2 regions of the Parapusillimonas sp. JC17 genome follow, and region 2 is predicted to be linked to the other one. Evidence: predicted binding sites of a transcription regulator. Region 2 holds the regulator's gene; the other holds the start of a gene.
The links. The regulator HrcA, encoded in region 2, represses chaperone genes, less so after heat shock. The targets are predictions, from matches to a motif close to TTAGCACTCNNNNNNNNNGAGTGCTAA.
Positions count from the first base shown of each region.

Region 1 (3,416 bases), 2.4 Mb from region 2:
GACTACAACTGCTGATACACATTTCTTAATGCGCTGCATTGTCGTCTCCTTGATTGGGCTTACTGACCCTCTGCAATTGCGGAGGGCGTTCTGATTCTACGCTCGATAACTGCTTTTGGAACATTCTTCGTGAAGGGGCCGGGCCGCCATCCGCCATTTTCCCGAGTGACAAAACTCCAAACTGAGTGGAATGTCGATTTTCAGTCTGGACAACCCAGGCCGATGCGTGTTTCGGGCAGCGGCGTATCCACGGACGTGTTGCCCGCGAGCTTTCGTATCTTCTCGGCCAGGTCCTGCCCCCTCTGTCACAATAGATGTCCGCTCAGTTGATTTGAGTTTTTGAGTGAGCGGATGGAGTGAAGCAGTGCCCAGCTACAGCGCAGAATTCAAAGAACAGGTGGTCAGAAAGTTGATGCCCCCGCACAATCAGACGGTGGCCGCCGTGAGCCGTGAAACCGGCATCTCGCAGGCAAGTCTCTATAATTGGAAGAAGCAGTTTCGAGCCAAGGGATTTATTGTGCCCAAGAAGTCGACGCAGGCGGATCAGTGGGATGCCAAAGCCAAACTGACTGCAGTGATTCAGACGGCCGCGATATTTCACCGCCTGATGTTCAATGCTCCGACCTGCATCCACATCGGCCAACGCCTCGTAGGTGAGCCGATCCCGTTCTTCTTCCTGAGCGATCCAAGCGACCAGGGCCTGCTGGATGACCCAGCCGCGTGAACGTCCAAGTCGCGCCGCCATCTTGTCCACCTTGTCGGCAAGATGGAGCGGCACATGTGCGGTCAGCACCTTGGTTGTCATCTTCATGCCACGCCCTCCATATAAGCTGAGTTAACGCCAAGTAGATCATTAGGATTGTCATGGGCCAACGAGGCACTGCCTATACATTCCAGGCAGCAAAAACAATAGAAACGCCCCGTTTCTGAATCCCACCCCAACCCCATTTTTGCCCTGAAACACGCAACAGCGCTAGATCTAGCCATTTTTCGGAGTTCAGAACTGAGTGGCGGAAGTTCAAACCTCAGTGGCGTTCGACATGGACACCAGGAGCGACTCAAATGTAACAAAACTTACCGCCCCTCTTGAAGAATAAAACTTCGTCCTTATAATTAGCACTCGAAGGGGATGAGTGCTAACAACGTCCCCCGCCTTTTTTTGATTAATTACTATTGAACAGGAGTTCCTCCATGGCACTGCGTCCTTTGCACGATCGCGTGATCGTCAAGCGTCTGGACAACGAGCGCACTACCGCCTCGGGTATCGTCATCCCTGAAAGCGCCGCCGAAAAGCCCGATCAGGGCGAAGTCGTGGCTGTCGGTCCCGGCAAAAAGACGGAAGACGGCAAAGTGCTTCCTGTAGACCTGAAAGTCGGTGACAAGGTTCTGTTCGGCAAGTACGCCGGCCAGGCCGTCAAAGTCGACGGTGAAGAACTGCTCGTCATCCGCGAAGAAGAAATTCTCGCCGTGGTCCAGTAATCAGATACCGAATCAAACAAGGAATTAGACAATGGCTGCTAAGCAAGTACTGTTCGGCGATGACGCGCGCGTGCGCATCGTCCGTGGCGTAAACACTCTCGCCAACGCTGTTAAGACCACGTTGGGCCCCAAAGGCCGCAACGTCGTGCTCGATCGCTCTTTCGGCGCCCCCACCGTCACCAAGGACGGCGTGTCGGTTGCCAAGGAAATCGAACTGAAAGACAAATTCGAAAACATCGGCGCCCAACTGGTCAAGGAAGTCGCTTCCAAGACCTCCGACAACGCCGGCGACGGCACCACCACTGCCACCGTTCTGGCGCAGGCCGTCGTCGAAGAAGGCCTGAAGTACGTGGCCGCCGGCATCAACCCCATGGACCTGAAGCGCGGCATCGACAAGGCTGTCGCCGTTGCCGTCGAAGAACTGAAGAAGCTGTCCAAGCCTTGCACCACCAGCAAGGAAATCGCCCAGGTAGGCTCCATCTCGGCCAACAGCGACTCCTCCATCGGTGAAATCATTGCCAACGCAATGGACAAGGTCGGCAAGGAAGGCGTCATCACCGTCGAAGACGGCAAGTCGCTCGAAAATGAACTGGACGTCGTCGAAGGCATGCAATTCGACCGCGGCTACCTGTCGCCCTACTTCATCAACAACCCGGACAAGCAAGTCGCCGTCCTGGACGATCCGTACATCCTGATTTTCGACAAGAAGATCAGCAACATCCGTGACCTGTTGCCCGTGCTGGAGCAAGTCGCCAAGTCCAGCCGTCCTCTGCTGATCGTGGCTGAAGACGTCGAAGGCGAAGCGCTGGCCACCCTGGTTGTCAATAACATCCGCGGCATCCTGAAGACAACAGCCGTCAAGGCCCCCGGCTTTGGCGACCGTCGCAAGGCCATGCTGGAAGACATCGCCATCCTGACCGGCGGCGTGGTTATCTCCGAAGAAACCGGCATGTCGCTCGAAAAAGCCACCCTGGAAGACCTGGGCCAGGCCAAGCGCATCGAAGTTGCCAAGGAAAACACCACCATCATCGACGGCGCCGGCGACGGCAAGTCGATCGAAGCGCGCGTCAAGCAAATCCGCGTCCAGATCGAAGAAGCCACGTCCGACTACGACCGTGAAAAGCTGCAAGAGCGCGTGGCCAAGCTGGCCGGCGGCGTTGCCGTGATCCGCGTTGGCGCGGCGACCGAAGTCGAAATGAAGGAAAAGAAAGCACGCGTCGAAGACGCGCTGCACGCAACCCGCGCCGCAGTGGAAGAAGGCATTGTTCCCGGCGGTGGCGTTGCTCTGATCCGCGCCAAGGCAGCGGTGCAGGCCGTCAAGGGTGACAACGCAGATCAGGACGCCGGCGTCAAGCTGATCCTGCGCGCCATCGAAGCGCCTCTGCGCACCATCGTTGCCAACGCCGGCGACGAGCCGAGCGTCGTGGTCAACAACGTGGCGAACGGCCAGGGCAACTACGGCTACAACGCCGCCACCGGCGAGTACGGTGACCTGGTCGAGCAAGGCGTTCTGGATCCCACCAAGGTAACCCGCACCGCGCTGCAAAACGCGGCATCGGTTGCCAGCCTGTTGCTCACGACCGAAGTCGCCGTGGCTGAAATCGTGGAAGACAAGCCAGCCGCCGCCATGCCCGACATGGGCGGTATGGGCGGCATGGGTGGCATGGGCGGTTTCTAAGCCTCATTGCCAGAGCCGGCACTACCGCCGGCTCGCCCAGGCCTCGCCTGCAAAGAAAATCCCGGCCTCGAGCCGGGATTTTTTATGGGCGAAAACGGCGTTGAGACCTTCCTTCCCCTTTCTTGCTTTCCGCTTTTACGCCGTGCGGGCCGCTGCGCGTTGCACGAAGCGCCCCGTCAGGAAACCGCCATCGACGACAATGCACTCGCCGTTGACATAGCTTGCCTCGGACGTGAGCAGGAAGGCGACGACGCCGACG
Region 1 covers NZ_CP197474.1:974,145-977,560, reverse strand. Annotated here, with positions in the region: gene ACSBPU_RS04735 (PQQ-dependent sugar dehydrogenase) at 1-39, opposite strand, end outside; gene ACSBPU_RS04730 (CopG family ribbon-helix-helix protein) at 323-811, opposite strand; gene ACSBPU_RS04725 (co-chaperone GroES) at 1,192-1,479, shown strand; gene groL (chaperonin GroEL) at 1,511-3,157, shown strand; gene ACSBPU_RS04715 (SDR family NAD(P)-dependent oxidoreductase) at 3,293-3,416, opposite strand, start outside.
Region 1: ACSBPU_RS04725 (co-chaperone GroES) is a predicted target of HrcA. The motif match lies at 1,114-1,140, and genes of this name have one in related genera.

Region 2 (3,416 bases):
CCGGAATCAGGCTTTCGGCGAATGATTCCGTGCCGAATTTGCGGGCCTTGGCAACGTCTTCCTGGGCGCGGCGCCGGATGTTCTCGGTCTCGGCACGGGCGCGCAGCAGTTCCTCGTGATACTGGGCGATCTTGGCCTCGGCCTCGGACAACAAAGTGGCCCAGTCCTTTTCCGCCTCGATCTGCTCCTGGGCTTCGACGGCCTCGGGAGAGGCTTCGCCCTCATTGACCTCGAGCTGCTCTGACGTATCGACCGCAGGATCTTTAGCTTGGGAATCCAGGTTTTCTTTGCTTGCCGACATAAAAAATCTCCACATACGATTATGCAATTCATGGAAAATGGGGGCTGACGCCCCCATTTCAAGACCTCTTTGAAAAACTTTGGAATGAGGGGTCATACCCCGTACGGGGTCTGACCCCCAGGTTCATACTATTAAGGGGTCATACCCCGTATGGGGTCTGACCCCCGGGTTCATGCTATTAGGGGGTCAGACCCCGCACGGGGTCTGACCCCAAGTTCACCAGCCGCCGAGATGCCGGCGTATCAATCGCGCAAAGGCCTGGGACCATGCCGCATCATCATTCAGGCAGGGCAGATAGCGCAACTGCTCGCCGCCCTCTTCCAGAAATGCATCCCGGCATTCGACACTGATTTCCTCCAGGGTTTCCAGGCAATCGGCCAGAAAGCCCGGACACATGACGTCCACACGCTTGACTCCCTGGCGCGCCCATTCCCGCAAGGTGGGCTCGGTGTAGGGTTCCAGCCACTTGGCCGCGCCGAAACGGCTCTGGAAAGCGGCATGAACCAGCTCGCCATCGGCGCCCAGCCGCCGCTTGAGCAAGGAGACGGTCTCCATGCAGTCCCGATAGTAAGGGTCGCCCTGTTCGATGGAAAACCGGGGCAGGCCGTGGAAACTGAGCAGCAGGCGCTCGGGTCGGCCTTCTCGACTCCAGTGTTCCTGGATCTGCCGCGCAAGCGCGGCGATGTAGCCCGCATCGTCGTGATAGCGCTTTACGAACCGCAGTTCGGGCTGGTCGCGCAGCCGCGCGGCATGCCGCGCGACATGATCCACGGCGGTGGCGGTCGTGCTGGCGGCATACTGGGGATACATTGGAACGGTCAGTATGCGCTCGCATCCTTCCGCCCTGAGCTCATCGAGCGCCCGCGCAATCGACGGATTGCCGTAGCGCATGCCCAGCTTCACCCTGGTGTCCAACCCCTGCCCGGCCAGTTCGCGCTGTACGGCACTAGCCTGCGCCTGGCTCCATACCAGCAGCGGAGACCCGTCCTGCAGCCAGATGTCGCGATACCTTGGCGCCAACGCCCGCGGCCGCCTTGGAAGAATGAATAGCCGGAGAATGACCTGCCAGATCCACGCGGGTATCTCTATGACGCGCGGATCGGAAAGGAATTCCGCCAGGTACCGGCGTATGTCGCGCGGCGTCGGGGTGTCCGGCGTGCCCAGATTGACCAACAGGACCCCAACAGGGCCGGGCGGCCGCGGCGGCGGATCGGCGCTGAAAGCATGGGGATCGGATGGTTCCGGCAAATAAGGTGAAGCGAATTTCATTCTTAGGATTGATTGTGGCTCAGGGCGTTGGACAGCAGGCGCGCCGTGATGTCAACGATCGGGATCACGCGCTCGTAAGCCATGCGCGACGGCCCGATGACTCCGAGCGTACCGACCACCTTCCCATCGACGCCATAGGGCGCGGTAACGACCGAGACATCTTCCATGGGGACCAGGTTCGAGTCGCCGCCGATGTAGATCTGGACGCCCTGGGCTCGGCTGGAGACATCCAGCAGCTGAAGCAGGTCGGTTTTCTTTTCGAACAGCGAAAACAGGCGGCGCAGGCGTTCCATGTCGGACGTGATCTCGAAGACATCGAGCAGTTTGCTTTCGCCGGAAATGACCACGGATTCGTCGATGTCGGCCGTTGCGCTGCCCGCCTCCACCGCCGCTTGCATGAGACGCGAGATATCGGCCTGCAGGGAAGAGAGCTCTTCGGCCAGGGCCACGCGGACCTTTTCGAACGACATGCCGGCGAAGTGCTGGTTGAAGAAATTGCTGGCCTCGTGGAGCTCCGGCTCGGTGTAGTCACGCTTAACGAAGAGAATGCGATTCTGGACATCGCCGTCGGGCGTCACGATGATGAGCAGCACGCGCTTGTCGGACAGCCGGATGAATTCGATCTGGCGAAATACCTGTGCGCGCTTGGGTGCGAGCACCACGCCGGCGAACTGCGACAGGTTGGACAGCAGCGTGGCAGCGGCGGACACGGCACGCGTGGGTTCGGCCGCGGGCAGCATCTGGCGGATCTGGGTGGGCGGCAGGACCTCGAAACGCTGCACGGCCAGCAGCCTGTCGACGAACATGCGATACCCCTTGGGCGTGGGAATGCGCCCGGCCGACGTATGGGGGCTATGGATCATGCCCATGTCTTCCAGGTCGGCCATGACATTGCGTATGGTAGCCGGCGACAGATCGAACATTTTCGAAAGGGTGCGCGACCCCACCGGCTGGCCATCGGCGATGTATCGTTCTATGAGCGCCTTCAGCAGCGCATTGGCTCGGTCATCCATGACTCTATTCTAGGCAATTGGAGCAATATTGGCTCGATACTGGTTGTTGCACCCGCATCCATGAGGCCGCGGTGCCCATATAATCGTTGAGTCTCTATTATTTCACCAATCGTTGTTTCGTCAATTCACAAGGTATTCGCCTCATGCACTTCAAAACCGTGGCAATCATTGGCAGATACCAGGACACCGGCCTGGACGCCCCGCTGCGCACGCTGGCGGAAGCGCTCGAAGGGGCCGGCTGTAAGGTGTTGATCGAGGCCGACACCGCCCGCAACACGGGCCTGACCGAACACGCCATCGCCTCGTATGCCGATATCGGCGAGCAGGCGGATCTGGCGATCGTCATGGGCGGCGACGGCACCATGCTGGGCGCCGCTCGGCAACTGGCGCACAGCAAGGTGTCGCTCATCGGCATCAACCATGGCCGGCTGGGGTTCATTACCGACATCCCGCTGCACAGCGCGAACGATGCGCTCGCAAGCGTCATACAGGGAAACTACGAAGCCGAAGACCGCGTCATGCTGGAAGGCCGGGTCGTGCGCGCCGGCCAGACCCTGTTTTCCGGCATCGCCCTGAACGACGTCGTCCTGAACCGCGCCGGGCGCGGCGGCATGATAGACGTGCGCGTCGAATTCGACGGCACCTTCATGTACAACCAGCGCGCCGACGGGCTCATCGTCGCCACGCCTACGGGATCCACCGCCTACTCGCTTTCCGCCAACGGCCCCATCGTGCACTCGCAATTGAACGCCATGCTGCTGGTACCGGTTGCCCCGCAAACGCTTTCAAACCGCCCCATCGTCCTGCCGGATTCCGGCACGCTCAGCATGACC
Region 2 covers NZ_CP197474.1:3,330,087-3,333,502, forward strand. Annotated here, with positions in the region: gene grpE (nucleotide exchange factor GrpE) at 1-301, opposite strand, end outside; gene hemH (ferrochelatase) at 518-1,570, opposite strand; gene hrcA (heat-inducible transcriptional repressor HrcA) at 1,573-2,583, opposite strand; gene ACSBPU_RS16070 (NAD kinase) at 2,727-3,416, shown strand, end outside.